DNA from 4 places in the Rhodococcus sp. NPDC004095 genome. Region 1 is predicted to be linked to each of the others. Evidence: riboswitches for the same ligand, from Rfam matches in the RefSeq annotation. Region 1 holds a riboswitch; each other region holds the start of a gene.

Region 1 (7,370 bases):
CCCCGGGATGGTGGAGCACGGCGGTGTCGAATCGCATTCCGGTCCAGCGTTTCTCCGCTTCCGCCGGTCCGAGAAGTTCGTGTGGGACGCCCAGTTCCGAGAGCGTTCGGGCACGGGCCGCCACCGCCACGGGATTGCCGTGGTCGACTGCCCCGGTGAGGGTGAGCACATCGGTACCGCTGATCTCCTCCAGTTCCCGCCACAGCGGCAACGCACTCCCTGCGAGCACGGTGTGGAACTCGTCGTCGTACGCCTGCCGGTAGATCCGGGAGGTGCCGTGGGACGCCCCGCGCCGGTGGTCCGGTTCGAACTGCTCGAGCAACACCACCGACCGGCCCCGCGCGGCCGACCGCCACGCCGAGGCCGAACCGATGACGCCACCACCGACGACCACGACGTCCACCGGGCCCTGCACCTGGGTCATGTTCTCTCCCTGCTCGTCTTCTCGCCGCTGGTATCGGGACTACTGCTTCTTCGGCAGGCCCGGTGGGTTGATCTGCGAGGATTCGACCGCCTCGCTGCTGATGCCCCAGCGGTCCAGAACCTGGGCGTAGGTGCCGTTGTCGATGAGATGATTGACGGCGGCGTGGATCGCGCCGATCAGGCCGTTGTCCTTCTTCGTCAGGACGGCGATCTCCCCTTGCAGGTCGTAGCCCGCTCCCGAGAAGGTGCCTGCGACCTCGGTCTCGCCGGTCTGCAGGGCGTGGAACGCCGACGACGGGTTGGGGCCGACGTACGCGTCGATCCGGCCCGAGCCGAGTGCGAGGTAATAGTCGGTTGCCTGCTGGTAGTATAGGATCTCGGCGGGTTCGAGCCCGGCCTTGACGTTCTGTTCGTTCCACGCGACGAGCAGCGCCTCCTGGTTGGTCCCGGAGCCGACGCCGATCTTCAGGCCCGCGATGTCCTTCGGACCGGAGAACGTGATGCCGCTGCCCTTCTTCACCTCGACGGCGAGACTGTCGAGCCGGTAGGTGGCGAAGTCGTACTTCTCCTTGCGCTCCTCGGTGACGGTGACGTTGGAGATGAACGTGTCGGCCTCACCGGAGTCGATCCGGACGAAGTTCTGCGCCCAGTCCGCGGCTGTCAGTTCGACGTCGAGGCCGAGGACGTCACCGATCAGGTGGGCGAAGTCGGTCTCCGATCCGATGATCGTCTTGTCGTCGTCGGCGTAGAAGCGCAGCGGCGGTGCCGTGCCTGCCGACCCGGTGACGATCAGCTTCCCCCGGTCCCGGATGGCCTGCGGCACCTGTGCCGCGATCTTGGGGACCTCGTCGGTGGTGATGCGGTTCTGCTCGGCCGTCAGGTTGTAGCCGGCGGCGGTGGCCGCGTCGGTCTCGGCGGCATCGCTCGAACTGCACGCGGAGCCCGCCAGCAGGGCGACGGCGGTCAGTGCCGAGGCGAACAGCCTCGTGTGGCGGGTGAGGGCGGACATCATTTCCTTCCAGGGTCTTTCGCGATGGATGAGGGGTCAGAGCACTCGGGCCAGGAAGGCCCGGGTGCGTTCGTGAGTGGGTCGGTCCAGCACCGCGTCCGGCGGGCCCTGCTCGACGATCACACCGTCGTCCATGAACACGACGGTGTCGGCGACCTCGCGAGCGAACCCGATCTCGTGGGTCACGATCACCAGCGTCGCACCGCCGACGGCGAGGTCACGGATCACCTCGAGGACCTCACCGACCAGTTCGGGATCCAGCGCCGAGGTGGGCTCGTCGAACAGGATCACCTTGGGGCGCAACGCGAGTGCACGCGCGATCGCGACACGTTGTTGTTGTCCCCCGGACAGCTGCTTCGGATACCGGTCGGCCTTGTCGGCGACCCCGACCCGCTCGAGCAGCTGCCGCGCCAGGGCCGTCACCTCGGCGCGGTCGCGGCGCTGCGCGGACACCGGAGCCTCGATCACGTTCTCCAGGACGGTCAGGTGCGGGAAGAGGTTGAAACTCTGGAACACGAACCCGATCCGGGACCGCTGTCGCAGCGCCTCTCGGTCGGACAGTTCGTGCAGGGTGTTGCCGCGGCGGCGGTACCCGATCAGTTCTCCGTCGATTCGGATCGTGCCGCGGTCGACCTTCTCGAGGTGGTTCAGGGTGCGCAGGAGGGTCGACTTCCCGGAGCCCGACGGCCCGAGGATCACCGTCACCTCCCCCGTGCGAACCGACAGATCCACGCCTCTGAGCACTTCGAGCGCGCCGAAGGCCTTGTGCACGCCCCGCACGTCGACGGCGTATGGGCCACCGATGGCGGTCATCGGGTGGCCCCTCTCGGCGCGCCGGTACTGCCGTCACGGATCTCCCGGTACTTGGCGACGACCTTCTGCCACGGCGTGAGTGGCAGCGCTCGGGCGGATCCGCGGGCGTAGTGCCGTTCGATGTAGTACTGGCCGACGGACAGCACGGTGGTCAGGACGATGTACCAGACGGTCGCGACCATCAGCAGCGGCACCACCCGGCCGTTGCGACCGAAGATCACCTGGACCTGGTAGAACAGCTCGGCGATCGCCATCGTCGACACGATCGAGGTGCCCTTGAAGAGGCTGATGACCTCGTTCGCCGCGTTCGGAAGAATCGACCGCATCGCCTGCGGCAGAACGATTTTGAACAGCTGACGGGTCCGCGGGATACCGAGTGCGTTGGCGGCCTCGATCTGGCCGTGGTCCACGGAGATGATGCCCGCGCGGATGATCTCGGCGGAGTAGGCCGCCTGGTGCAGCGCGAGGCCGATGACCGCGGCGGTGAACCCGGAGATCACGCCGGTGACGTTGAACTCGAGGAATCCCGGGCCGAAGGGAATGCCGAGGGACATCGTCTGGTAGAGGTAGGCGATGTTGAACCAGAACAGCAGCTGCACGATCAGTGGAATCGAGCGGAACGCCCAGACGTAGATCCACGAGATCACTTGCAGTACCGGGTTGTTCGACAGCCTCGCCACGGCGAGCAGCACGCCGATCCCGAACCCGAGGACGGTGCCCCAGATGGTGAGTTCGATCGTCGTCCACAGCGCGGACAGCACCGACGGGGCGGTGAAGTACCGCGCGAACGTCGCCCAGTCCCAGCCCGGGTTGACCACCAGTCCGTGCACGAACTGCGCGACCAGGACCAGCGCCGCCGCTGCGACGACCCAACGCCAGGGATGGCGGGTGGGAGCGACGCGCAGGTCGGCGTCGTCGGACGATTCGGCCACTGCCGCCTGCGGCGGACTCGTGGCCGGGGCGCTCACGAGCGCACTCCGGAGTCGGACATCGAGAAGCCTTTCACGGGTCGGGACCGGGCGCTCGTCGCAGCCCTGTCGCGGAGTCCATCGGTCCCGGCGGTAGCACCCGCACCCACACTCGGGGGGGGTTGCTGCGACGTCGTCGATCCGGGTCTCTCGGTCGCTCTTGATGGTCAACACTCGAGCTGTACTGTCCCGCAACCAGATCCCGCGGTCACCTATTGCGTTCGAGCTGATCCGAATGGCGAAGACGACTGTGTGCCGTGCGACATCCGGCGCGTCCGAGCCGACGTGCGGGTCTCCGGGCGCGCACAATGGGGCCATGGCGAACACCGACGAGAAGACCCCCGGTTGGACGTATCTGATGGACATGGACGGGGTCCTGGTGCACGAGGAGCACCTGGTACCGGGCGCCGACGCGTTCCTCTCGGAACTGCAGGAGTCCGGAACTCCGTTCGTCGTGCTCACCAACAACTCGATTCGCACCCCGCGTGACCTGCGGGCACGACTCCTGCAGTCCGGCCTGGACATCCCGGAGAAGTCGATCTGGACGTCCGCCCTCGCGACGGCGACCTTCCTGCACAATCAGCGGCCGAACGGCACCGCCTACGTCGTGGGCGAGTCCGGGTTGACCACCGCGCTGCACGACATCGGGTACGTGCTCACCGACAACGATCCCGACTACGTGGTGCTCGGCGAGACGCGCACCTACTCGTTCGAGGCGATCACCACCGCGATCCGCCTCGTCGAGCGCGGTGCCCGGTTCATCGCGACCAACCCGGACGCCACCGGCCCTTCGCGTGACGGCTCGCTGCCCGCGACCGGTTCGGTGGCCGCGCTGATCACCCGCGCGACGGGCCGCGAGCCGTACTACGTCGGCAAGCCGAACCCGCTGATGATGCGCTCGGCGCTGCGGGCGATCGGCTCCCACTCCGAGCACACCCTGATGATCGGCGACCGGATGGACACCGACATCGTCTCCGGCCTCGAGGCGGGCCTGCAGACGATCCTGGTGCTCACCGGCATCTCCAGCCGCGAGACCGTCGAGGCGTTCCCCTACCGCCCGACCCTGGTGCTGAACTCGGTTGCCGAACTCGTCGGCCGCACCCAGGACCCCTTCGCCTGAGGTTCCCTAATGTCACATTCGCTCACTCAGCGATCCCCAATGTGACATCAGGGAACCAGGGGCGGGGGTCAGCGGAGCGGGAGCGGGCGTCCTGCGACGACGAGGATCACCGACTCGGACTCGGCGGCGACGGCGGCGTTGAGCCGGCCGAGGGCGTCGCGGAAGCGGCGGCCGGAGGGCGTCGCCGGGACGACGCCGCTGCCGACCTCGTTGCTCACCGCGACGACGGGCACCGTCGCCGTGCGCCACGCGACGAGTAGGGCTTCGACGTCGGCCTGCACTGCCACCCAACCGGATTCGTCGTCCCACGCGCCGTGGCGGTCGATCCGGCGGGTGAGCCAGGTACCGAGGCAGTCCACGAGGACCGGACCGGTAGCGGACCCCAGCGCCCCGCAGAGGTCGTCGGTCTCGACGGTGCGCCAGGAGGCGGGACGCGACGCCCGGTGCGCGGCGATCCGGGCCGCCCACTCCGCGTCGTCGCCGGGCGGACCGCCGGTGGCCAGGAAGGTGACGTCGTCACGGTCGGCGAGCAGACGCTCCGCGTGGGTGGACTTGCCCGCGCGAGCGCCGCCGAGCACGAGGGTCCGTCGAGGTCGGTCCGGACGCGCCGTCACCGCACCCACCACGACGGTTGCGCCGTCGTCGAGCACCCGAACACCCCAGGGCCGCAACCGGTCCGGCAGGTCGACCGGGTTGTGGTGACTCAGGTGGACGGCGATCACGTCGGTGCCCTCGACGACCGCCTCGGCCTCGCGCAGCGCGGCCAGCGCCCGCGGGAAGGTGCGCAGGTCGAGGTGGTCGGGTTCGTGGTCGACGAGGTCGCCGAAGGTCTCCTCGAGGAACACCGCGTCGTACCGGGCGCCACGTACCGCGTCCAGGGTCGCGGCGGGCAGCGGTCCGGTGTCCGTTGCCCACAACAGTTTCCGACGGTCCGGACCCGCGACCTCGTACAGCACCGCGTCGCCGTCGCGAAACACCCGGTGCGCGGCAGGCAGCGCCCGCACCGTGTACTCGCCGACCCGCAGCGCCTCCCCCGGCGCGATCGGAATCCACCGCACCGGGTCGTCGGGGCCGACCCAGTCCCGGCACAGGTCCAGCGCCTCCGGCGGCCCGATCACGTCCAGCGGTTCCTCGCGCACCACCCAGGACCGCATCAGCAGCGCCAGCGGTCCGGTGTGGTCGGGGTGCGAGTGGGTGAGCAGCAGATGCCGCACCCCGGACAGCGACCTCCCCGCGTGCGCGGCGGCGCGCGGTACCTCCGGCCCGCAGTCGAGCAGCAGCACGTCGTCGACGAGCGCGGCGGTCTGGGCCCGAACCTCGCCGCGCCGCAATGCGGTCAGGCAGGACGCGCAGCGGCAGAACGGGTTGGGCCACCCGTCGGCGGCACCGGTGCCGAGCAGCACGACCTCCATCAGGACGCTCCCGCTGACGGTCCCACCGGCAGCACCACCGGGCCGCCGGGCCGGTCGAGGACCTCGACCCGCGCGTCGTACACCGCGCCGATCCGCTCCGCGGTCAGAACCTCGGCCGGGGTGCCGTCCGCGACGACGCCGCCGTCGGCGAGCATCACCACCCGCCGCCCGTACTGGCCCGCGAGGGTGAGGTCGTGCATCGCCGCGACCACCGTCAGCCCGTCCGCCAGGCGCAGCGCCTGCACGAGGTCGAGCACCTGCTGCTGGTGCCCGATGTCGAGGGCGCTGGTCGGTTCGTCGAGCAGCAGCACCCGCGGCTGCTGCGCCAGCGCCCGGGCCAGCACCACTCGCTGCAGTTCACCGCCGGAGAGCGCGGTCACGGCCCGGGAGGCCAGCGCGCGCAGTTCGAGTCGGTCCAGGAGGTCGTCGACGATCTCGCGGTCGTGGGGGGTTTCGGTGCCGAACCGGGACAGGTGAGGGGTGCGGCCGAGCGTGATCAGCTCCTGCACGCTCACCCCCTCCGGGACGACGGGCCGCTGTGGCATCAGCGCCACCGTCCGCGACATCACCCGCCGCGGCGTCCGGGCCGGGTCGTGACCGTCGACCCTCGCCTCGCCGGTCGCGGGCACCAGCCCGGCCAGCGCGTGCAGCAGGGTCGTCTTGCCGGCACCGTTCGGGCCGACGATCGCGACCCATTCCCCCTGCGCCACCGTCAGATCCACGCCGTCGAGGACGGTCGTCCGGCCGAGGTCGACTCGCAGGCCGCGGCAAGTGATCACGTCGTCCGCCCCCGTCTCAGCACCAGTAGGAAGAACGGGGCGCCGATCGCGGCGGTGACCACGCCGATCGGCAGCTCCGCCGGCGCCATCACGGTCCGCGCGAGGACGTCGGCGAGCACCAGGAACGCCGCACCCACCATCAGCGACAACGGCAACAGCAGACGGTGCCCGGGACCGACCAGCAGCCGTACGGCATGCGGGATCACGATGCCGACGAATCCGATCAGTCCACTCGCCGAGACCACCGCGGCAGTGCCGAGCGTCGCGACGCACACCAGGACCATCCGCACCCGGGCGGCGTTGATTCCCAGGCTCCCCGCTTCGACGTCACCGACGGCCATGACGTCGAGGGTGCGGCGGTGCAGCGCGATGATCGCGACGGAGACGACGACGTACGGCAGCACCGTCACCACCTCCGACCACCCGTCGGTCGAGAGCCGCCCGAGCATCCACGAGTACACCTGACGCAACGTGTCGTCGTGCAGTTGCATGAAGAACGTCTGGATGGCGTTGGCGAACGCCGCGACCGCGACACCGGCGAGGATGACGACGACCTCGGTGCGTCCGCTGCCCACCGTGCGCCCCAGCGCGTAGGTCGCTGCGACGGCGATCAGGCCACCCGCGAACGCGGCGAGGGGCACTCCGGCGAACCCCGCGGCGCCGCCGACGACGATCGCGAGGGTCGCGCCGAGCCCGGCGCCGCTGGACACGCCGAGCAGGTACGGATCGGCGAGCGGGTTACGGAAGACGCCCTGGTAGGCGGCGCCTGCGATCGCGAGCATCGCCCCAACCAGCGCACCGAGCACGACACGCGGCATTCGGATGTTCCACAGGATGGCCTGCTGC
Region 2 (7,370 bases), on a different contig from region 1:
ACAGGTGTCGACGGTGCGCGGGTCCGGCTACCGCTTCGATCCGGACCCGCGTATCCATGTCGTCCTGGGGTGACGTGGTCACGCGTCGCCGACGACAGGCAAACCCCGTTTCGTTCTCCACCGGCTGAAGGCCACCTTCAGCCGTGAGGGGTCACGCCCGGAGCGGCGCGCGGCGGGTCAGGACGCGAGCGCGCGCCGGTCGGGTGACAACCCGAACTGCCCGAGAACCTCGCCGAGGACCGCGGACGGCTCGGTCACGCCACCCTCGTGCAGCATGGGCAGCACGTCGTCGACGACGCGGTCGAGCACCCTGGGCAGGACCAGGGGCAGCAGGGTGACACCGTCCGCCACTCCGGCGGCGCGGATGTCGGCGATCAGACCGGCCAGGCCGGACGGGGTGCCGATGTACGAGAGGGACTCCGGCACATGGGGTTCGATCAGGCCGGCATCCAGGCGGGCCAGTTCGCGCCGGGCGGCACGGTGATCGTCGGCGAGGAGCACCTCGACGTCGAGCAGGACCGCGACCGTGTCGGGGTCGCGGCCGTCCGCCGCCGCGCGGATGCGGGCGGTCTCGCGGCGCCGCTGCGCCTCCCCGAGGTCGCGGGCTCGCACCCGGATCACGGAGCCCGGATCCCCGACGAGATCGAGGGTGGAGGAGGTGAGCTGAACCCAGTAGTCACTGAGCCCCAAAGGGATTCGGAAATCGGTGTGGGCAGCCGACGCGGGGTGGTGGCCGGCGCCGGAGAGTTCGACGGCCACATGCAGCGGCCGGACAGGACGGGACGAAAACGATGCAGACATGACTGTCCTCGGGAAGGTGGTGGAGTGACGGGTCCGGCGAGGCCGAGCTCAGACCGGACACATACCCGAGGCGGTACGGCACAGGTCGACGTGCCGGCGGCACCACTGGCCACCGATCAGGTCCACCGCGTCCGTAGTCATGACGCCGATGTTACCGTGCAGGAACACCGTTCGTCGCGCGCAGCGCGGCGAACTCGCCGACTGCGGCGATCAGGCGATCGACGTCCGCGCTGCTGCTGCCGAGTCCGAGGCTGGCCCGAACCGCCCCCTCGGCGTACCCGAGGCGCGACAGCAACGGGTGGGCGCAGAACTTGCCGTCCCGCACTCCGATGCCGTGCAGGTCCGACAGGTGGGTCGCGACCGCGCGCGGCTCGGCGCCGGCGACGGTGAAGGTGACGATGCCGACGGCGTCCGGCGAGTCCGGCCAGATCCGCAGCACCCGGACACCGTCGATCGATTCGAGTCCGGCCGTGAGTCGGTCGCACAGCACGCGCTCGTGCAGCTCGACGGCGTCGGCGTCGAACCCGGCGAGTGTCTCGCATGCCGCGGCGATCGCGACGGCGCCGAGCACGTTCGGGGTGCCCGCCTCGTGCCGCTGCGGAGCGGCGGCCCACTGCACGGCGTCGATCTCGACGTTCTTGGTGGCGCCGCCGCCGGCAAGGTAGGGCTCGGCGGCGTCCAGCCAGTCGGCGCGGCCGACGAGGGCGCCGGCGCCGAACGGCGCGTACAGCTTGTGCCCGGAGAAGGCCAGGTAGTCGACGCCGAGCTCGGCGATGTCGACGCGGCGGTGCGGCAGCAACTGGGCGGCGTCGACCAGGATCCGGGCGCCGCACTCGTGGGCGATCCGCGCGAGGCGGGCGATCGGCAGCACCTCGCCGGTCACGTTGGAGGCGCCGGTGACGGCGAGCAGTGCCGCCGGGCGGGTGCACAGTTCGGCGACGATGCGCTGGACGGTTTCCTCGACGGTGTCCGCGGAACGGACGACGCGGGCACCGTTCCGGTTCCAGGACAACAGGTTTGCGTGGTGCTCGATGTCGAGGACGACGGTCTCGCCGGGCACGCAGGAGGCGAGCAGGTTCAGTGCGTCGGTGGTGTTGCGGGTGAACACCACGACGTCGTCGGTGCGGGCCCCGACGAAGTCGGCGACCACGTCACGGGCGCCCTCGTACCGCTCGGTGCAGACCTGGGAGGCGTAGCCGGCCCCGCGGTGCACGCTGGCGTAGAACGGCAGCAGCGACTGCACCCGCTCGGCGACGGCGGACAGCGCGGGGGCACTGGCGGCGTAGTCGAAGTTGGCGTACGCGATCGAAGTGCCGTCGGCGAGCGGCGCGATCAGGTCACTGCCACAGACCGGCGCGAAAGGCGCAGTGCCATCACAGTTTTCGTTGCGAACGGCGTCGGCACAGAGGGTGGTGTCGAGTACAGCAGTCATGGCGTCATCCCTTACGTCAAGGGACTCGTGCGGTGAGGGTTGATGCATCGAGTCCGCGCTTGCCGTGTCCGGTATTGGATTCACGGCCTGGTCGTCACCCGGGGCACCCCACCGCGGTGGAGGGTTGCCGGCCAGCAAGCCGGGGCTACGCGCTGGCACTCATGACCTGAGCCGAGAATGGCAGCCGTTCGGCCGCGCTGTCAACCCGGCCACACCGAGTTCGCTGTGACTTCCATCACCTCACGCTGCGCTCGGATGCCGAATCCCGGTGCGCGGCGTGCACTCCCGACCGGCACCGGACCTGCACCCGGAAATTGGTTTGAAAACCACACCGGAACTGCGGTTTCCTGGTTCGGTGACCACCGCAACCCTGATCAGTTTCGCGGGTGTCTGCCTGCTGCTGGCGATCATGCCCGGACCCGACTCGTTCCTCGTGCTGCGCTACAGCATCGGGGGCACCCGTTCGGGTCTCGCCGCCGCGCTCGGCGTCAGCCTGGGTGGTCTCCTGTGGGCCGCGGTCGTCGCACTCGGGTTGGCGACGCTGCTCGAACAGTCGGCGAGCGCATACCGGGTCCTCAAGATCGCCGGCGGCCTGTATCTGCTCTACCTCGGACTGCGGGCGCTGCAGCGCCGTCGTGCGGCGACGGTCGCGGACGCACCCGCCCCGGTCGCCGCGGCCACCCGCCCGGTTTCGGCGTTCGGGGCGGGGGTGCTCTCGTGCGCGCTGAACCCCAAGGTCGGCTTGTTCTACCTGGCCGTCGTGCCGCAGTTCCTCGGTCGGGTCACGCTCGGATCGGCGATGACGCTCGGTGCGGTGGAGGCCGCGGTCGCACTGGTCGTGATGAGCGGGTTCGCGGTCGCCGCGTCCCGACTGGTCGCTCTGCTGCGTAGCCCGCGGATCACAGCGCGGCTCGAGAGCGTGAGCGCAGGCATTCTCGCTGTGCTCGGCGTCGGCACCCTGGCATCGGCCGCCGGAAACGCCTGAGCCCCGTGCGCCGATATCCTGAACTGGCAAGTCGAACGTGCGGTGCATCGTGTCCGCTCGAATCCTGGAGGGCATGAAGTGTCGCGTTTTCGTCGCAAGTCCACCGCACTCGCGGCCGTGGTGGCCGCGGCGCTGTTGTTCGGCGGATGCTCGGACGGCGGCGACACCGGGTCCTCCGGCGCCGCGGCGTCCGCGACCCAGGAGTCCGAGGCGTCGATCACCTTCACCCCGGGCGACACCGACACTCCCGTGAACCCGCTGAGCCCGATCCGCGTCGACGTCACCCAGGGCACGCTGACGTCGGTGAAGCTGACCAACCCGGACGGCAAGGTCATCGACGGCATCACCACACCGGACAAGACGTCCTGGAAGCCCGCCGAACCACTCGGATACGGGAAGACCTACGACCTGGCCGTGGCAGCGACCGACTCCCGCGGCGTCGCGACCACCAAGGACACGACCTTCACCACCGTCGCGCCGAACAACCAGACCCGGCTGTACCTGAACACCACCGGCGGACAGTCGATCACGGACGGCGGCACGTACGGCGTCGGCCTCGTTGTGGTGGCGCACTTCGACGAGGAGATCGGCGACCGGGCCGCCGCGGAGAAGGCGATGACGGTCACCACCACTCCCCCGGTGCAGGGATCCTGGTACTGGCTCGACGACCAGAACGCGCACTGGCGTCCGCAGGAGTACTACGCACCCGGCACCACCGTGTCGGTGGACGCGAAGATCTACGGCACCCAGCTCGGGAAGGGCCTCTACGGCGAGCAGGACGAGAAGGTCTCGTTCCGGATCGGCGACTCGCACGTCTCGATCGCCGACGACGACACCAAGATGGTGACCGTCTACGAGAACGGCCAGGTGGTCCGCGAGATGCCGACGTCGATGGGCATGGGCGGCACCGAGACGATCGGCAACACGACGCTCTCGTTCTGGACGCAGCCCGGCACCTACACGGTGATGGACAAGGCGAACCCGGTGATCATGGACTCGTCGACCTATGGGCTGCCGATCAACTCGCGCCTCGGCTACAAGGAGTCGATCAACTGGGCCACCCGGATCAGCACCGACGGCATCTACCTGCACGAGCTGGCGTCGAGCGTGTGGGCGCAGGGCAACACCAACACCTCGCACGGCTGCCTGAACCTGAACCCGACGAACGCCCAGTGGTTCTTCAACTTCTCGCAGCCCGGCGACGTCGTCGAGATCCGCAACACCGGCGGCGCCCCGCTCGAGGTGTGGCAGAACGGCGACTGGAGCGTGCCGTGGGACCAGTGGCTGGCCGGAAGCGCGCTGCACCCGTGAGTCCTTCCGTCCCCCTGACGGGCCGGACGGACTCACGGGCACGGAGACTCCTCACATACCGATCGGGAGTCCGGCGTAGTTCTCGGCGAGTCCGGTGGAGCCGGCCGCGCTGCCGGCGATCCACTGCAGTTGCGAACGCTGCAACTGCGCGTCGAACGGATCGCCGCTCTGATGCAGCATGGTCGTCATCCACCAGGAGAAGTGGGTGCAGCGCCAGACGCGACGCAGTGCGCTCTCGCTGTAGCCGTCGGCGAGGGTCTCGTCGTCCTTGCGCAGCAACGCAATCAGCGCGGGTGCCAGCAAGGCCACGTCGGAGGCTGCGAGATTCAGTCCCTTCGCCCCGGTGGGCGGGACGATGTGCGCGGCGTCGCCGGCCAGGAAGAGCCGCCCGTGCCGCATCGGGGTCTGCACATAGCTGCGCATCGGCAGCACGCTCTTCTCGGTGATCGGTCCGGATTTCAGTGTCCAGCCGTCGATTCCATCGCCGAGACGCCGGCTCAACGCCTCCCAGATCCGGTCGTCCGACCACTCGGCGAGATCGGTGCCGTTGGGAACCTGGAGGTAGAGGCGGCTGACGGTGTCCGAGCGCATCGAGTGCATCGCGAAGCCGTCAGGGTGCCAGGCGTAGATCAGTTCGTCGGTGGACGGCGGCACGTCGGCGAGCACGCCGAGCCACGAGTACGGGTAGGTGCGTTCCCAGGTCCGGCGGACGCTGTCCGGAATTGCCGCCCGGCTCGGTCCGAACGAGCCGTCGCACCCGGCGATCACGGCCGCGTCGACACGGCGCTCCACACCTTTCGCGTCCACGAACGTCACGTAGGGCGAGTCGCTGTCGATGTCGTGCAGTGCGGTGTCGGTGACCTCGTAGAAGAACGGCTGGCCGGCGCCCTCGCGGGCCGCGACGAGGTCCTTGGTGACCTCGGTCTGCCCGTATACCCAGACACTGCGCCCACACAGTTCGACGAAGTCGACGTGGTGCCGTTCGCCGGGCGTCTGCAGATAGATGCCGCGATGCTCCTGGCCCTCGCGGCGCAGCCGCTCGCCGAGCCCGACGGAGTCGAGCAGTTCGACGGTCGAGTGCTCGAGGATGCCCGCGCGGATGCGGGAGAGCACGTAGTCCTGGGAGCGGGTCTCGATCACGACGGAATCGACACCCTGCTCGGCGAGCAGATGAGACAGGAGCAGGCCCGCGGGGCCGGCGCCGATGATGGCTACCTCGGTACGCATGACCGACAGTGAAGCGGCCACGCCGAGTGACGGCCAGCACATTATTTCACTGAGCGGAAGATCCCCCGCGGAGGCTGCGTTCGACGCCACGCGCGGCAACTTGGAGTGCGGCCACGAGCCGGGATCGATCCCGCGCGAGGGTCGGCACGACGAGCCCGAGGGCCGCGATCACCCTGTCGTCCGGCGCCCGGACCGGGACCGCCACCGAGCAGGCACCGAGGCTCATCTCCTCGCGGGTCTCCGCGAAACCGTCCCGGTGCACGCGACGCAACTGGTCCCGGAGCCGGCCCTGGTGGGTCACGGTGTACGGGGTGATCCGCGTCAGCGACGCCAGTACCGCCTCCTGGACGTCCGGCGGCGCGTATGCCAGCAGCACCTTCCCGACGGCGGTGGCGTGCAGCGGCAGGGTGGAGCCGATGGTGCTGACCACGGGCACCGACGCGTGACCTCGAAGCCGATCGAGGTAGAGCACCTGGGTGCCCTTGCGCACCGCGAGGTGCACGGTGGCGAGGGTGGCGCCGTAGACGTCGTGCAGGAACGGCGAGGCGATCTCGCGGATCCCGGTCTGGACCGGGGCGAGCAGGCCGAGTTCCCACAGCCGCGGGCCCACCACGTACTCGCCCGTGTCCCGTCTCGCCAGAGCCCCCCACGCCACGAGCTCGCCGACCAGCCGGTGCGCCGTGGGGACCGCGAGACCGGCACGTCCCGCGAGCGCCGTGAGCGTCTGCGCCCGATGCCCGTCGTCGAAGGCGCCCAGGATCGCGAGGACCCGGGAGACCACGGTCGTGCCCGGGGCGGCGGTGTTTCCGGCCATGCTCGACGTCCTTCCACTCAGTGAAAGACTACCCTCGCGGCGGCGCGCGGCGGCGCCCTAGCCTGCCGCTGTGACCACACCATCTGACCTCCGGGCGAGAGCATCCTCCGATGCCGCCGCATCGACCCAGTCGGAGATCCTCGCCGAGATCCGCGACATCGAGGCGGAATACACCGATGCCGGCGTGGAGGAGTTCCAGCCCCGCCTCGACTACCCGCCCTACCGGAGCAGCGTCCTGCGCCACCCGACGAAGGACCTGCACCACGCCGACCCCGAGGGCGTCGAGCTCTGGGCGCCGGTCTTCGGCAACCAGGACGTCGATCCCCTCGAAGCGGACCTGACGATCCAGCACCGCGGTGAGCCCGTCGGCGAGCGCACGGTCGTCACCGGCCGGATCGTCGACGGCGAGGGCAGGCCGATCGCCGGGCAGCTCGTCGAGATCTGGCAGGCGAACGCGGGCGGCCGGTACATCCACAAGCGCGACCAGCACCACGCCGCGATCGACCCCAACTTCACCGGCGTCGGACGCTGCCTCACCGCCGCCGACGGTTCGTACCGCTTCACCACGATCAAGCCCGGACCGTATCCGTGGCGGAACCACCACAACGCCTGGCGGCCCGCACACATCCACTTCTCGCTGTTCGGAACCGATTTCACGCAGCGGATGATCACCCAGATGTACTTCCCGGGCGACCCGCTGTTCGAGCTGGATCCCATCTTCCAGTCGATCACGGACCGGAAGGCGCGCGAACGCCTCGTCGCGCAGTACGACCACGACGTCACCTCGCACGAGTGGAGCA
Region 3 (7,370 bases), on a different contig from region 1:
GTCGCGGACGGCAACATGAGCCTGCTGCGGCGTGAACAGCGAGATGTCGTCGGCGCCAAGTGGGACGAGGTCCGTGCCTACGGCGCCGGCGTCGGCAGCGCACTGACCTATGTGATGACGCTCGCCGGGTCCCCCTCGGTGGCGGGAGTGCCACCGCTGCGCAGCCACCGGTCGATCGAAGTCGAGACAACCCTCCCCGACGGGCGAACCGCCACGCTGCACACTCCGCTGCCCGGCTGGGACTGGTCGGTCTACGACCAGCGCTGGCGGTACGTCAGCACCGAACTGCTGCCGCGGTACCGGAACATGGTCGAGAACGACTGGCCTGCACTGGAGAGGATCCTGCGCACCCCGTACGACGTCCAGTTCGAGACCGGTCGCGCGACGTCCCGGATCCCGGTGATCCTCGCCGACGTGGCGGCAGCCACGTACGTCACCATCGGCTGACCACCGGCCCGGGCTCGTGCGGGGCATGTCGCCGGTACCCGCACGAGCCCGGCATGCTCTACGGCGTCGGCCCGAACTCCTCGAGCATCTCGGTGACGAGTGCCGCGATCGGGGAGCGTTCGCTTCGGGTCAGGGTGATGTGCGCGAAAAGCGGGTGCCCCTTGAGCTTTTCGATCACCGCAGCCACACCGTCGTGCCTGCCGACCCGCAGGTTGTCGCGTTGTGCGACGTCGTGGGTGAGCACCACTCTCGATCCGCTGCCGAGCCGGGACAGGACGGTGAGCAGCACGTTGCGTTCGAGCGACTGGGCCTCGTCGACGATCACGAACGAGTCGTGCAGCGACCGTCCACGAATGTGGGTGAGCGGCAGCACTTCCAGCATTCCGCGGCCGATGACCTCGTCCATCACCTCGGGGCTGGCGAGGCCGTCGAGGGTGTCGAAGACGGCCTGCCCCCACGGGCCCATCTTCTCGCTCTCACTACCCGGCAGGTAGCCGAGATCCTGACCGCCGACCGCGTACAGCGGCCGGAACACCACGACCTTGCGGTGCGTGCGGCGTTCGAGCACCGCTTCCAGGCCGGCGGTCAGGGCGAGCGCCGACTTGCCGGTGCCCGCCTTGCCGCCGAGTGAGACGATTCCGACGCTCTCGTCGAGCAGCAGGTCCAGCGCGATCCGCTGTTCGGCGGAGCGCCCGTGCAGGCCGAACGCCTCCCGCTCCCCCCGCACCAGCTGCACCCGCTTGTCCGGGGTGACCCGGCCCAGAGCGCTCGATCGGCCACCGAGGAGACGGATCCCTGTGTGGCACGGAAACTCCCGCGCCTCGTCGAGGTCGACAACCCCTTCCGCGAACAGCTCGTCGATGCGCTCGGAGGCGACGTCGAGTTCGGCCATCCCGGTCCACCCGGAGGGCACCACGTCCTGTGCGTGGTACTCGTCTGCCGGCAGCCCTACGGCACCGGCCTTGACGCGCAACGGGATGTCCTTGCTGACCAGCACCACGTCGCGCCCCTCGGCGGCCAGGTTCAGTGCGCAGGCCAGGATCCGGGAGTCGTTCGAGTCGGTGCGGAAGCCGACCGGCAGCACGCTCGGGTCGGTGTGATTCAGTTCGACCTGCAGGGTGCCGCCGTCGGTGCCGATCGGCACCGGTTGGTCCAGCCGACCGTGCTCGAGTCTGAGATCGTCGAGCATCCGAAGCGCCTCGCGCGCAAACCATCCCAGCTCGTGGTGGTGGCGCTTGCCCTCCAGTTCACTGATCACGACCAGCGGCATGATCACGTCGTGCTCGGCGAACCGGGTGACGGCCCACGGATCGGAGAGCAGGACCGAGGTGTCGAGGACGTAGGTGCGGACGGAGCGGTTTGCGGTCACGGTGGCTCCTACACCTGCACGGCGCCCGCGCAGGCGGCGGTTCGCTGGGCCGGTCGGTCCGGGTGGGTCTGCGACCCACGGGGACCGGGCGCCGGTCCCCTCGCCCTGAACGAAGTCAGTCACGACTCGAACCTCCCGGACGGGCAACTTCCCCTGTCACCCGTTGAACGGAACGCTACGTCCAACTCACACGCCCGTGCGGCAGCAACACGGTGAACGTTGGGTTAAGCGGGCCCCCGGATCACCGGGCCCGTCCGGCGACGGCTCCGGAACTCGACGCATCCCCACGGAACGCCGAAACGGCCCACACCCCGAGGGGTGCGGGCCGTTTCGGCGGTGACAACTAGACGTTCTTGGAGAGCATGCCCCAGTCCTCGAGCCCGTCGTAGAGCGGGAAGTCGAGGGCCAGCTTGGACACCCGCGCGCGCAGGGCGGTGATGTCGGAGTCCTGACCGTTCGCGAGGGCGGTGGCGATGATGTCGGCGACCTCGGCGAACTCGGCATCGCCGAAGCCACGGGTGGCCAGCGCCGGGGTGCCGATTCGCAGGCCCGACGGGTTCATCGGCGGGCGCGGGTCGAACGGCACGGCGTTGCGGTTGACGGTGATGCCGATCTCGTGGAGCAGGTCCTCGCCCTGCTGGCCGTCGAGCTCGGAGTTGCGCAGGTCCACCAGCACCAGGTGCACGTCGGTGCCGCCGGTGAGGACGGAGATGCCGTTACCGGCGACGTCGGAACCACCGAGACGCTCGGCGAGGATCTTCGCGCCGGCGAGGGTGCGCTCCTGCCGGTTCTTGAACTCCTCGGTGCCTGCGATCTTCATCGCGACGGCCTTCGCGGCGATCGCGTGCATCAGCGGCCCGCCCTGCTGGCCGGGGAACACCGCGGAGTTCAGCTTCTTGGCCCACTCCTGCTTGGCGAGGATCATGCCCGAGCGCGGACCGCCGAGGGTCTTGTGGACGGTGGTGGAGACGACGTCGGCGTGCGGCACCGGCGACGGGTGCAGACCGGCGGCGACGAGGCCGGCGAAGTGCGCCATGTCGACCCACAGCTTGGCGTCGATCTCGTCCGCGATCGACCGGAACGCCGCGAAGTCGAGGTGCCGCGGGTAGGCGGACCAGCCTGCGATCAGGACCTGGGGACGCTCGGCGAGGGCGATCTCGCGGACCTTGTCCATGTCGACGACGTGGGTGTCCTCGCGGACGCCGTACGACGCGACCTGGTACAGCTTGCCGGAGAAGTTGAGCTTCATGCCGTGCGTGAGGTGACCGCCGTGCGCGAGGTCCATGCCGAGCAGCTTCTCGCCCGGGTTCATCAGCGCCATCAGCACCGCGGCGTTGGCCTGCGCGCCGGCATGCGGCTGCACGTTCGCGAACTCCGCACCGAAGACGGCCTTGGCGCGCTCACGCGCGAGGTTCTCGACGACGTCGACGTGCTCGCAGCCGCCGTAGTAGCGGCGGCCGGGGTAGCCCTCGGCGTACTTGTTGGTCAGCACGCTGCCCTGGGCCTGCAGCACCGCGCGGGGAACGAAGTTCTCCGAGGCGATCATTTCCAGGGTGTCGCGCTGACGGGCCAGCTCACCGTTCATTGCCGCGGCGACCTCGGGGTCGAGTTCGGCGAGCGAAGCGTTGTTCACGTCGGTGCTGGGCACAGCGGTCATCGAGGGATCTCCAAGCGAAAGGCCGGGCAGGGGCAGGTCTCATTGTAGGGCCAGGTCAGTGACCCCCAACCACGGGTTCCCGGGAACGAGACCCGCGGCACCGTCCCGATCGCCGGGACGGGCCGCCGGCACCGGCACGGCCGCGGTTAACGTCCACGGCGATCCCACCCGCCACCAACCTCGGGAGCACACGGATGACCCTCGACGATCTGCTCGCCGAACGCGCGATCACCCGCGCCCTGACCTTGATCGCCCGTGCGATGGACGACCGCGCCTGGGAGGCCCTCGACCACCTGGTCCTCCCGGACGCGACCGCGAACCTGGGCACCGGCGAGCTGGATGGTCGCGTCGAGATGGTCTCAAGCATCCGGTCGTTCCTGGACGCCTGCGGGCCGACGCAGCACCTGCTCGGCAATGTCGTCGTCGACGTCGACGGGGACACCGCGACCAGCCGCGCGTACGTCTCGGATCTGCACCTCGGAACCGGTGAGCGCGCGGGCGTGACCTTCCAGACCCTCGGCGACTACCACGACACCTGGATCCGGCGCGGCGACGCGTGGCTGCTGGCCCGCCGCGTCAAACTCTCCCGCGGGCACGTCGGATCCTTCGCCGTCCTCGGCCCCGGCCCCGAGGGCTGGTCACCGCGCGGCTGAGGGCGCCACCCGCGACGCTCCACAGACGGCGGCCTGCTGCGGAGCGGCGAGGTTGAACAGGAGGTTCCCTCCGGGGCCGGACGGCACCGCCAGCGCGTGCCACCCCAACTTCCAGCGGGCGAAGCCGCCGGTGCGCCGCAGCGCGGCCGCGAGTCGACGCGCGTCGTGGTGCCAGCGAACCACCACTTCGTCGGGCCATTCCAGTCGGATCAGACCGTCGGACTGCACCACGGCGAGGACGTCGATCGACCGCTCGTCCTCCCAGCTCTTGCGGGCGTGGATGAAGTGCACCTGGTGACCGGGCCCGTAGCTGGTGCAGCGGTGGTCGACGGCCGGAACGTCGTTGGACGGATGGGGCATGTGAAACTCCCGAGTTCCTCGGGCCTCCCGGAATCCCGGGGGCGCTCGTGCCGGCACCGGTCGGTGTCGGCCACTTCGTCACCCGAGCCACCCGCGAGCGTGGGGTTGGCGGCCGTCCAGTCGGGGCTTGGCGACGGCACTCGTGAAGCGGCCCCAGTGTATGCGACCGAACCCCGGTCAGCGCAAACCGGACGGGATGAGCGGCTCGTCGAGCAGCCGCCGGAACCGTTCGGAGCGCTCCTCGGCGTTCCCGCCGCGGTCGAGCCACGATCCGAGCAGGCGATACCCCTCCACATAGGTGGAGGTGTAGGCCCGCCACAACGGCGACGACAGGAACCGCAGGGACTGCCGGGCCCGTTCCGGGGTGGTGAGGTTCCACGTCTGCAGGAACTGCGCGACGTCGTCGTGCGAACGACCCCGATCGTGCAGCAGCAGCGCCGCGTCCTGCCGCACCCCGAGCAGCTTCGAGGACGCGTTCGACAGCGCCTCCGCACGCTCGCCGTCGAACCGCAGCCCGAGGTCGGCGTAGATCTCCTGCGCCCACTTCCCCCATCCCTGCCCCTGGGTCACCCCGCCGGCTCCGCTCCCGCGCCCGACGATCGCACCGAGCGCGAGGTCCGCGAGCCCCTCCGCCATCAGGCACTGTGGGGTGTTGACCAGGAAGATGGTGTGTTCGATCTGGCCGGCGTCGACCAGGCCTGCTTCCTTGCGGCAGTGCTCGGTGTGGTGTCCCGGGTATGCCTCGTGCGCGATCAGATGCGGCAGATTCGCCATGTGCTGCTTGAGGTCCGAGTTGATCGCGACCTTGGACCGGTAGTTGCCGAGGTAGTAGTTGAAGCCCGACCAGGGCTTGTCGCCGACCACCTCGTACTCGACGCGTTCGGTCTCCGGGAGCGGGTAGCGGGCCCGCACCAGGTCGCGCAGTGCGGACGAGAACGCCTCGACACAGTCGGCGAGCCGTTCCGGTGGGATCTCGTCGGCCGCACGGTGCGCCTGAAGTCGCTGGGCCAGCGGCTGGTTCCCGTCACCGGCGAGCACCTCGTCCATCGCCCGGTGCGCGTCCCGGTAGTCCTCGACCGACCCCGGTTCGATCCGCACGTCGAAGTAGGCGTGAACCTCGTCGACGAAGCCGATCTTCTCCCCCGCGAACGTGCGGGCCGAGCATTCGAGTGCGCGCAGATGGACGTCGAGGAACTCCGCGCGATCGGCTGGCAGGTCTACGTTCGGCAGTTCACCCCGCAGGTGCGCGGCGCGGCGGGCCAGTTCGCGGGGCTCGGGAGGCGGCGCGTTGTCCACCTGACGCCGCAACGCCGGGTCACCGGTGAAGGCGTCGACGAACCCCTCCTCGATGCGATCGAAACCGAGTCCGAGCAGCAGATACTCGCGTACGAAGGTGGCGGCGTCCATACCTGTGAACCCTAGTGTCCGGACCCGGCGCGGCGCTCCGGTGTGGGGACGCGCACAATTCCCCTATGCAGATCGAGGCCGGGACGCGCGCATGGCGAGGGTGAGCGAAAGCAGCCCGTACGTCGAATTCGACCGAAAGCAGTGGCGGACACTGCGCAAGTCGACACCGCTCGTGCTCACGGAGGAAGAGCTCCAGGGCATGCGCGGCCTCGGCGAGCAGATCGACCTCGACGAGGTCGCCGAGGTGTACCTGCCGCTGTCCCGGCTGATCCACCTGCAGGTCGCCGCCCGGCAGCGCCTGTTCGCCGCGACCGCGACGTTCCTCGGCGAGAAGCACCCGGACCGTCAGGTGCCGTTCGTGATCGGGGTGGCCGGGTCGGTCGCGGTCGGCAAGTCCACCACCGCCCGCGTCCTGCAGGCCCTGCTCGCCCGCTGGGACCACCACCCTCGGGTGGACCTGGTGACCACCGACGGGTTCCTCTACCCGACAGCAGAACTGACCCGGCGCGGCATCATGCACCGCAAGGGTTTTCCGGAGAGCTATGACCGACGCAAGTTGCTCCGCTTCGTCACCGAGGTCAAGTCGGGGGCGGAAGAGGTTGCCGCGCCGGTCTATTCGCACCGATCCTACGACGTGGTGCCCGGCCAGTACCACCTGATCCGCCAGCCCGACATCCTGATCCTGGAGGGACTGAACGTCCTGCAGACCGGGCCCCGGCTGATGGTCTCGGACCTGTTCGACTTCTCGATCTACGTCGACGCGAAGGTGGAGGACATCGAGCGCTGGTACATCAAACGATTCCTGGCGCTGCGCAAGACGGCGTTCGCGGACCCGAACGCCCACTTCCACCACTACTCGAACCTGTCCGACGCACACGCGACGATCGCTGCCGAGGACATCTGGAACTCGATCAACCGGCCGAACCTGGTGGAGAACATCCTGCCGACCCGCCCCCGCGCAACCCTGGTGCTGCGCAAGGACGCCGACCACTCCATCAACCGGCTACGACTGCGGAAGCTCTGACCCGCTTCCGGCCGGCGTCGATCTCCTTCGTCAGGTCACGAACGTAGCGAGCGAAGTCGACCTGAATGGTGTGCCGCGGCGCCTGGTAGTACTGGGCGAGGCTGGCACCCTCGTCGGCCTCGACGATCCGGTTCATCTCGGCGACGGAGGGCAACGCGTATGTGCCGGCCAGGATTCCGGCGACGAGTTTGCTCTGCTGCTCGGCGAGGTTGACGATCGTCGGCGATGCCTGCGCCAGCCCCATGAAGAACAGGTTGTCCACCCCGGGCCGCACGATCCGCTTGAACAGCGGGAAGCGGTGCCGCGCATCGGGTTGCAGCGCCGGATCGTCGAAGAACGGGAAGCTCATCTGGTACCCGGTCGCGCAGATGATCACATCGGCGGGGATCCGGCGTCCGTCGACGAGCCGCACGTGGTCACCGTCGAGGGCCTCGATCGCCGGGACGCAGGTCA
Region 4 (7,370 bases), on a different contig from region 1:
CCACCGTCATCCACGGCACCCCGCCCCGGGTCACCTTCGCCATCACCGCGGGCGCCTGGCCGCGCTGCGCCATCCCGTACATCATCCGGCCCGCACCGAAGATGTCGCTGTTGATCGCGGACAGCGCCGCGGTGATGACGACGACGTTGAGCACGGCGGCGGCCGGACCGATGCCGATGGCCTCGAAGATCTGCACGAACGGGCTGCCCTCGGTGCCGATCGTGTGCCACGGGTTGATCGCCATGATCACTGCGAGGGTGGCGACGTAGAACAGCATGATCCGCACCGGCACCGTGTTCACGGCGCGGGGAATCGTGCGGGCCGGGTCCTCGGCCTCACCGGCGGTGATGCCGATGATCTCCGTGCCGCCGAACGCGAACATGACGATCGCGAAGCAGGCGACGAACCCGCCGAAGCCGTTCGCGAAGAAGCCGCCCTCGGCCCACAGGTTGCTCACTCCGGTGCCGGTGTCGTGGACGCCGAACCCGAAGATCAGGATCGCGATGCCTGCCGCGATCATCGCGACGATCGCGGCCACCTTGACGAGGGTGAACCAGAACTCGAGTTCGCCGAACACCTTGACGCTGAGCAGGTTCAGCGCACCGATGAAGAACACGATCGCCAGCACCCAGATCCAGCGCGGCACGTCCGGGAACCAGAAGCCCATGTAGACACCGAACGCGGTGACGTCGGCGAGGCAGACGACGATCATCTCGAACGTGTAGGTCCACCCGGTCATGAATCCGGCGAGCGGGCCGAGGTGCCGGCCCGCGTACTCCCCGAACGAGCCGGACACGGGGTTGCTGACGGCCATCTCACCGAGTGCCCGGAGCACGATGTAGACGGCGGCGCCGCCGATCAGGTAGGCCAGCAGCACGGACGGCCCGGCCTTCTCGATCGCCCCGGCCGACCCGTAGAAGAGTCCGGTCCCGATGGCCGAGCCGAGCGCGATGAATCGGATGTGGCGGGCGTTCAGCCCTCGGGTCAGCGCCGTCGCGGCGTCCTTCACTTCAGGCTCCCAGCTAGGTCGTGCAAGCGTGCGACCAGCACTTTAGCCGTGTTGCGCAGGTCACCGCCCTGCGGCCCGGGCGCGTCAGGCGCAGCAGTTCGGGTCGAGCACCGCCCGCAGCGCGTCGAGGGAGTCCCGGCGCACCCGGTGGCAGACGCTCATCCCGTGCCGGGTGGACTCGACCATCCCCGCCTTGCGGAGCTGCGCGAGGTGGTGGCTGACGGTGGACTCGGCGACGTTCAGCGGGACGGCGAGGTCCCCGGTGCACATCTCCGCGTCGGGGGCGGTCAGGAGCAGCGAGAGCAGCTTGACACGGACGGGGTCCGCGAGCGCCTTGAGCCGTAGCGCGAGCTGCAACGCGTCGTCGTCGGAGATCGGAGTGGCGGACACCGGTGCGCAGCAGATCGGTGCGGTGACGTCGAGCACGGGCAGCGCCTTGGGCATGAGTCCGATCATCCCAGCCTCTTGACATATGTCAAGAAGGTGGCGCACCCTGGGCTCCGCAGTAATTCGACATATGCCACAAAGGTTGGCACTTCGAGGAGGCCGCCATGTCCCGCGCCCAGCTCGCCCTCAACGTCGACGACCTCGACCAGGCGATCACGTTCTACTCCAAGCTTTTCGGCACCGCACCCGCGAAGCGCAAGCCCGGCTACGCGAACTTCGCGATCACCGAGCCGCCCCTCAAACTGGTGCTGCTGGAGAACCCCGGCAAGGGCGGCACCATCAACCACCTCGGCGTCGAGGTCGAGTCGACCGAGCGGGTGCACCAGGAGATCGCCCGCCTGTCCGGAGAGGGCCTGTTCACCGAGGAGGAGATGAACACCACCTGCTGCTTCGCCACCCAGGACAAGGTGTGGGTGACCGGCCCGGCCGGCGAGAAATGGGAGGTCTACACCGTCCTCGCCGACTCGGACACCTTCGGCACCAGCCCGCAACTGCTCGCCGCCGGCGAGGAGAACTCGGGCGGCACCTGCTGCGGCACCGCGGCGTCCTCCACGTCGTGCTGCTGACCGCGTGCGCACACCGGTGACCACGGCAACTCCGGTCGGCAGGCTCTCCACCCTCGACCGCTACCTGCCCGTCTGGATCGGCGCCGCCATGGTCGCCGGACTCGTTCTCGGCCGCGCGATCCCGGGGATGAACACCGCGATCGAGAAGGTGCAGGTCGACGGCATCTCGCTGCCGATCGCCCTCGGCCTGCTGATCATGATGTATCCGGTCCTGGCGAAGGTCCGCTACGACCGCCTGGGCTCCGTCACCGGGGACCGCAGGCTCCTCGTCGGCTCCCTGCTCCTGAACTGGGTTCTCGGGCCGGCGCTGATGTTCGCCCTCGCCTGGATCTTCCTGCCGGATCTGCCCGAGTACCGAACCGGACTGATCATCGTGGGCCTGGCCCGCTGCATCGCGATGGTGGTCATCTGGAACGACCTGGCCTGCGGCGACCGCGAGGCTGCCGCCGTGCTGGTGGCGATCAACTCGGTCTTCCAGGTGATCATGTTCGCCGTCCTCGGCTGGTTCTACCTGTCGGTGCTGCCCGGTTGGCTGGGTTTCGAGCAGACCACCATCGACGCCTCGCCCTGGCAGATCGCGAAGTCGGTGCTGATCTTCCTCGGTCTGCCACTGGTTGCCGGCTACCTCACACGCCGCTACGGAGAGAAGGCCAGGGGCCGCGACTGGTACGAGTCGACTTTCCTGCCGAGGATCGGCCCGTGGGCCCTGTACGGACTGCTCTTCACAATCGTGGTGCTCTTCGCGCTGCAGGGCGACCAGATCACCTCCCACCCGTGGGACGTGGTGCGGATTGCCATCCCCCTGCTCGCCTACTTCGCGATCATGTGGGGCGGCGGCTACCTGCTGGGCGCCGCCCTCGGACTCGGCTACGCACGCACGACCACGCTGGCGTTCACCGCCGCCGGCAACAATTTCGAACTCGCCATCGCCGTCGCGATCGCCACCTACGGCGCGAACTCTGGGCAGGCGCTGGCCGGTGTGGTCGGTCCCCTGATCGAGGTCCCGGTCCTGGTCGGGCTCGTCTACGTCTCGCTCGCCCTGCGTGGGCGATTCTCCCGAAAGGTGCCCGCATGACACCCAGCGTCCTGTTCGTCTGCGTCCACAACGCCGGCCGCTCCCAGATGGCCGCCGCCTTCCTGACACACCTCGCAGGGGACGCGATCGAGGTCAGGTCGGCGGGCAGCGCACCGGCGAAGTCCGTCAACCCGGCCGCCGTGGCCGCGATGGCGGAGGTCGGGATCGACATTTCCGCGCAGAGCCCGAAGGTCCTCACCACCGACGCGGTGCAGACGTCCGACGTGGTGATCACCATGGGTTGCGGGGACACCTGTCCGTGGTTTCCCGGCGTCAGCTACCGCGACTGGGCCGTCGACGACCCCGCAGGCAAGGGCCTCGACGACGTCCGCCCGGTCCGGGACGAGATCCGCGCCCTCGTCGAGGCGCTGATCGCAGAATTGCTGCCCGCGTGAACCGAACCCGTTGTCGAGGGTGTGACCGGTACCGCTAAGATCGCTGCCAGGTCATGAGTGCCAGTGCCAAGCCCCGGCTCGCTGGTCGGCAACCCTCCATCCGCGGTGGGGTGCCCCGGGTGATGACCTGGTCCTCCGGAACGGAGGACAAGCGCGGGTCCGCTGGGACGGACCCACCAACCGGGCCACGACCCACCGGAGGTTTCACCATGTGTTGTTGTCGCAGATAGGCCCCAGCCAGCCCCGGGCGCCCTTGCCGCGCCTCATCTCCCGACACTCTTGGAGCAGAGCCAACTCATGAGCGAGAACGCAACCGATCCGACCGCCAACTGGACCTTCGAGACCAAGCAGATCCACGCCGGCCAGACATCGGACGCCACCACCAAGGCACGCGCGCTGCCGATCTACCAGACCACCTCGTACACGTTCGACAACACCGACCACGCCGCCGCGCTGTTCGGGCTCGCCGAGCCGGGCAACATCTACACCCGGATCATGAACCCGACGCAGGACGCGGTCGAGCAGCGGATCACCGCGCTCGAGGGCGGCGTGGCCTCGCTGCTGCTGTCCTCCGGTCAGGCCGCGTCGACCTTCGCGCTGCTGAACATCGCGGGCGCCGGCAGCCACGTGGTGTCCAGCCCGAGCTTGTACGGCGGCACCTACAACCTCTTTCACTACACGCTGCCGAAGCTCGGCATCGAGGTCACCTTCGTCGAGGATCCGGACGACCTGGAGCAGTGGAAGGCCGCGATCCGCCCGAACACGGTCGCGTTCTACGGCGAGTCCATCGCGAACCCGCGCAACGACGTCCTCGACATCCCCGGCATCTCCGAGGTCGGGCACGCCGCCGGCATCCCGCTGATCGTCGACAACACCGTCGCCACCCCGTACCTGCTGCGCCCGCTCGAGCACGGCGCCGACATCGTCGTGCACTCGGCGACGAAGTACCTGGGCGGCCACGGCACCGCGATCGCCGGTGTCATCGTCGACGGCGGCACCTTCGACTGGACTCAGGGTCGCCACCCCGGCTTCACCACCCCGGACCCGAGCTACCACGGCGTCGTGTTCGCCGACCTCGGTGCGCCGGCCTACGCCCTCAAGGCGCGGGTCCAGCTGCTCCGCGATCTCGGGTCGGCGGTCTCGCCGTTCAACGCGTTCCTGATCAGCCAGGGCATCGAGACCCTGAGCCTGCGCATCGAGCGGCACGTGCAGAACGCCACCGCGGTTGCCGAGTTCCTGCAGGGCCGGGACGAGGTCACCTCGGTCTCCTATGCCGGTCTGCCCAGCTCGCCCTGGTACGAGCGAGCCCAGAAGCTGGCCCCGAAGGGCGCGGGCGCGATCGTCGCGTTCGAACTCGCCGGCGGTGTCGAGGCGGGCAAGAAGTTCGTCGACGCCCTGACCCTGCACAGCCACGTCGCTAACATCGGCGACGTGCGCTCACTCGTCATCCACCCCGCGTCGACCACCCACGCCCAGCTGAGCGCGGAGGAGCAGCTGGCGTCCGGCGTCACCCCGGGCCTGGTTCGCCTGGCGGTCGGCATCGAGGGCATCGACGACATCCTGGCCGACCTCGAAACCGGTTTCGCGGCGGCGGCATCTTGACGATCGGTTCCGTTTCGGGCGCCCGTCCGGCCGGGTCCCACGAGGGATTCCCGTCGCCGGACGGGCGGCTGACGTCCGTCTCCATCGGCGCGGTGACGCTCGAGAGCGGCGCGGTGCTCCCCGACGTCACTCTGGCCGTGCAGGTGTGGGGCGAACCGAACAAGACCCGCGACAACGTGGTGCTCGTCGAGCACGCACTGACCGGTGACTCACACGTGACCGGGCCTGCCGACGCCGACAACCCCTCGCCCGGGTGGTGGGACGGCATGGTCGGCCCCGGCGCGCCCATCGACACCGACGAGTGGTGCGTGCTGGCCACCAATGTGCTCGGCGGTTGCCGCGGCACCACCGGCCCTGGCTCGATCGCCCCGGACGGCCAACCGTGGGGATCCCGGTTCCCGGCGATCTCCATCCGCGACCAGGTGGCCGCCGAGGTGGCGCTCGCGGACCGGCTCGGCATCGAACGGTTCGCCGCGGTGCTCGGCGGGTCGATGGGCGGCATGCGCACCCTGGAGTGGATCGTCGGCCAGCCGGAGCGGGTGGCGGCCGCACTCGTCCTGGCCGTGGGCGCCCGCGCGACGGCGGATCAGATCGGCACGCAGACCACCCAGATCGCAGCTGTCACCTCCGATCCGGACTGGCTGGGCGGCGACTACCACGGCACCGGCCGCAGACCCGAGGCCGGGCTGCGTATCGCGCGCAGGATCGCGCACCTGACCTACCGCACGGAGAGCGAACTCGACGCGCGCTTCGCGAACAACGCCCAGCAGGGCGAGAACCCGCTCGACGGCGGCCGCTACGCCGTTCAGAGCTACCTCGAGCACCAGGCCGACAAGCTGGTGGCCCGTTTCGACCCGGGCACCTACGTGTTGCTGACCGAGGCGATGAACCGCCACGACATCGGTCGCGGTCGCGGCGGCGTCGAGGCGGCACTGGCCTCCTGCACCGTCCCGACCATCGTCGGCGGCGTCGACTCGGACCGGCTCTACCCGCTGTGGCAGCAGCGGGAGATCGCCACCCACCTCGCCGGATGCGAGGGTTTGCGGGTGGTGAACTCGAAGGACGGTCACGACGGATTCCTCACCGAGGCGGCGTGGGTCACCACCCTGCTCGGCGAGACGATGGCACTGGCCAGGGCACACCGCACCGACTGCCGCGTCCGCTAGACAGCCCACACCGGGCCCGTCCCGGCGGGCGGATGTCACGACACGCGCGTGGTCGTGGCGCCCTCAACACCAAATCGTTAGCATCGAAAACGTGTCTGTGACCGACCCGCCGTCCGTACGCTCCGCACCCAACGGGCAGCCCGCGCCTGCAGCGTCGGGAGCGCGATGGCCACTCCCGACGGACGGGACACGGATCGCGATCGACATCGGACCGTTGCACCTCGAGAACGGTGTCGCGCTCCCCGACGTCGTCCTCGCCGTCCAGTGCTGGGGCACGCCGACCCCGGCCCGCGACAACATCGTGCTGGTCGAGCATGCCCTGACCGGCGATTCCCACGTCACCGGCGAGGCGGGACCGGGCTTGCCCGTCGCCGGCTGGTGGAACGAGCAGGTCGGACCCGGCGCGCCGATCGACACCGAGGAATGGTGCGTGGTGGCGGCGAACGTCCTCGGCGGGTGTGACGGCTCCACCGGCCCCTCGTCTCGGGCACCTGACAACGCCCCGTGGGGGTCGCGGTTCCCGGCGATCTCCATCCGCGACCAGGTCGCCGCCGAGGTCGCGCTCGCGGACCTGCTCGGAATCGATCGCTTCGCGGCAGTCGTCGGCGGCTCGATGGGTGGCATGCGCACCCTGGAGTGGATCGTCGGCCATCCGACACGGGTGGAGGCCGCGCTGGTCCTGGCGGTCGGTGCCCGCGCGAGCGCGGACCAGATCGGCACCCAGAGCACCCAGATCGCCGCGATCACCGGCGACCCCGACTGGCAGGGCGGCGACTACCACGACACCGGCCGCTCCCCCGAGGCCGGCCTGGCCCTGGCGCGCAGGATCGCGCACCTGACCTACCGCGCCGAGGTGGGCCTGGACTGGCGCTTCGCGAACGACGCCCAGCCGGGTGAGGACCCCCGAGCCGGCGGCCGGTACGCGGTGCAGAGCTACCTCGACCACCAGGCGGCGAAGTTGGCGGACCGCTTCGACCCCGGCACCTACGTGGTGCTCACCGACGTCATCAACCGGCACGACGTCGGTCGTGGGCGCGGCGGGGTCACGGCCGCGTTGACCTCGACACAGGTCCCGGTGATCGTCGGCGGCATCGACTCCGATCGACTGTT

What was found. Region 1 has a riboswitch for S-adenosylmethionine ahead of ACWEPG_RS23850 (amino acid ABC transporter permease). Riboswitches for the same ligand answer to the same signal wherever they lie in the genome.
Region 2: linked by a shared signal. The riboswitch ahead of ACWEPG_RS15195 (aminotransferase class V-fold PLP-dependent enzyme) and the one ahead of ACWEPG_RS23850 (amino acid ABC transporter permease) in region 1 are both predicted to bind S-adenosylmethionine.
Region 3: linked by a shared signal. The riboswitch ahead of ACWEPG_RS06700 (hypothetical protein) and the one ahead of ACWEPG_RS23850 (amino acid ABC transporter permease) in region 1 are both predicted to bind S-adenosylmethionine.
Region 4: linked by a shared signal. The riboswitch ahead of ACWEPG_RS22575 (bifunctional o-acetylhomoserine/o-acetylserine sulfhydrylase) and the one ahead of ACWEPG_RS23850 (amino acid ABC transporter permease) in region 1 are both predicted to bind S-adenosylmethionine.

Annotation. Positions count from the first base shown of each region.
Region 1 is NZ_JBSGGS010000015.1:19,600-26,969, forward strand. It holds gene ACWEPG_RS23835 (FAD-dependent oxidoreductase) at 1-424, opposite strand, end outside; gene ACWEPG_RS23840 (ABC transporter substrate-binding protein) at 464-1,432, opposite strand; gene ACWEPG_RS23845 (amino acid ABC transporter ATP-binding protein) at 1,469-2,245, opposite strand; gene ACWEPG_RS23850 (amino acid ABC transporter permease) at 2,242-3,213, opposite strand; SAM riboswitch class I at 3,289-3,383, opposite strand; gene ACWEPG_RS23855 (HAD-IIA family hydrolase) at 3,530-4,333, shown strand; gene ACWEPG_RS23860 (bifunctional adenosylcobinamide kinase/adenosylcobinamide-phosphate guanylyltransferase) at 4,402-5,745, opposite strand; gene ACWEPG_RS23865 (ABC transporter ATP-binding protein) at 5,745-6,524, opposite strand; gene ACWEPG_RS23870 (FecCD family ABC transporter permease) at 6,521-7,370, opposite strand, start outside.
Region 2 is NZ_JBSGGS010000007.1:79,457-86,826, reverse strand. It holds gene ACWEPG_RS15210 (winged helix-turn-helix domain-containing protein) at 1-73, shown strand, start outside; gene ACWEPG_RS15205 (hypothetical protein) at 178-801, opposite strand; gene ACWEPG_RS15200 (putative leader peptide) at 850-942, opposite strand; gene ACWEPG_RS15195 (aminotransferase class V-fold PLP-dependent enzyme) at 953-2,233, opposite strand; SAM riboswitch class IV at 2,284-2,400, opposite strand; gene ACWEPG_RS15190 (LysE family translocator) at 2,589-3,218, shown strand; gene ACWEPG_RS15185 (L,D-transpeptidase) at 3,297-4,529, shown strand; gene ACWEPG_RS15180 (4-hydroxybenzoate 3-monooxygenase) at 4,581-5,756, opposite strand; gene ACWEPG_RS15175 (IclR family transcriptional regulator) at 5,803-6,570, opposite strand; gene pcaH (protocatechuate 3,4-dioxygenase subunit beta) at 6,641-7,370, shown strand, end outside.
Region 3 is NZ_JBSGGS010000003.1:125,333-132,702, forward strand. It holds gene ACWEPG_RS06680 (hypothetical protein) at 1-447, shown strand, start outside; gene ACWEPG_RS06685 (PhoH family protein) at 506-1,816, opposite strand; gene glyA (serine hydroxymethyltransferase) at 2,160-3,473, opposite strand; gene ACWEPG_RS06695 (nuclear transport factor 2 family protein) at 3,668-4,126, shown strand; gene ACWEPG_RS06700 (hypothetical protein) at 4,112-4,486, opposite strand; SAM riboswitch class IV at 4,525-4,634, opposite strand; gene ACWEPG_RS06705 (DUF885 domain-containing protein) at 4,664-5,893, opposite strand; gene coaA (type I pantothenate kinase) at 5,985-6,917, shown strand; gene ACWEPG_RS06715 (flavin-containing monooxygenase) at 6,889-7,370, opposite strand, start outside.
Region 4 is NZ_JBSGGS010000013.1:9,646-17,015, forward strand. It holds gene ACWEPG_RS22550 (amino acid permease) at 1-1,009, opposite strand, end outside; gene ACWEPG_RS22555 (Rv2640c family ArsR-like transcriptional regulator) at 1,094-1,453, opposite strand; gene ACWEPG_RS22560 (ArsI/CadI family heavy metal resistance metalloenzyme) at 1,561-2,022, shown strand; gene arsB (ACR3 family arsenite efflux transporter) at 2,027-3,097, shown strand; gene ACWEPG_RS22570 (arsenate reductase ArsC) at 3,094-3,492, shown strand; SAM riboswitch class IV at 3,542-3,652, shown strand; gene ACWEPG_RS22575 (bifunctional o-acetylhomoserine/o-acetylserine sulfhydrylase) at 3,790-5,094, shown strand; gene metX (homoserine O-acetyltransferase MetX) at 5,091-6,260, shown strand; gene metX (homoserine O-acetyltransferase MetX) at 6,352-7,370, shown strand, end outside.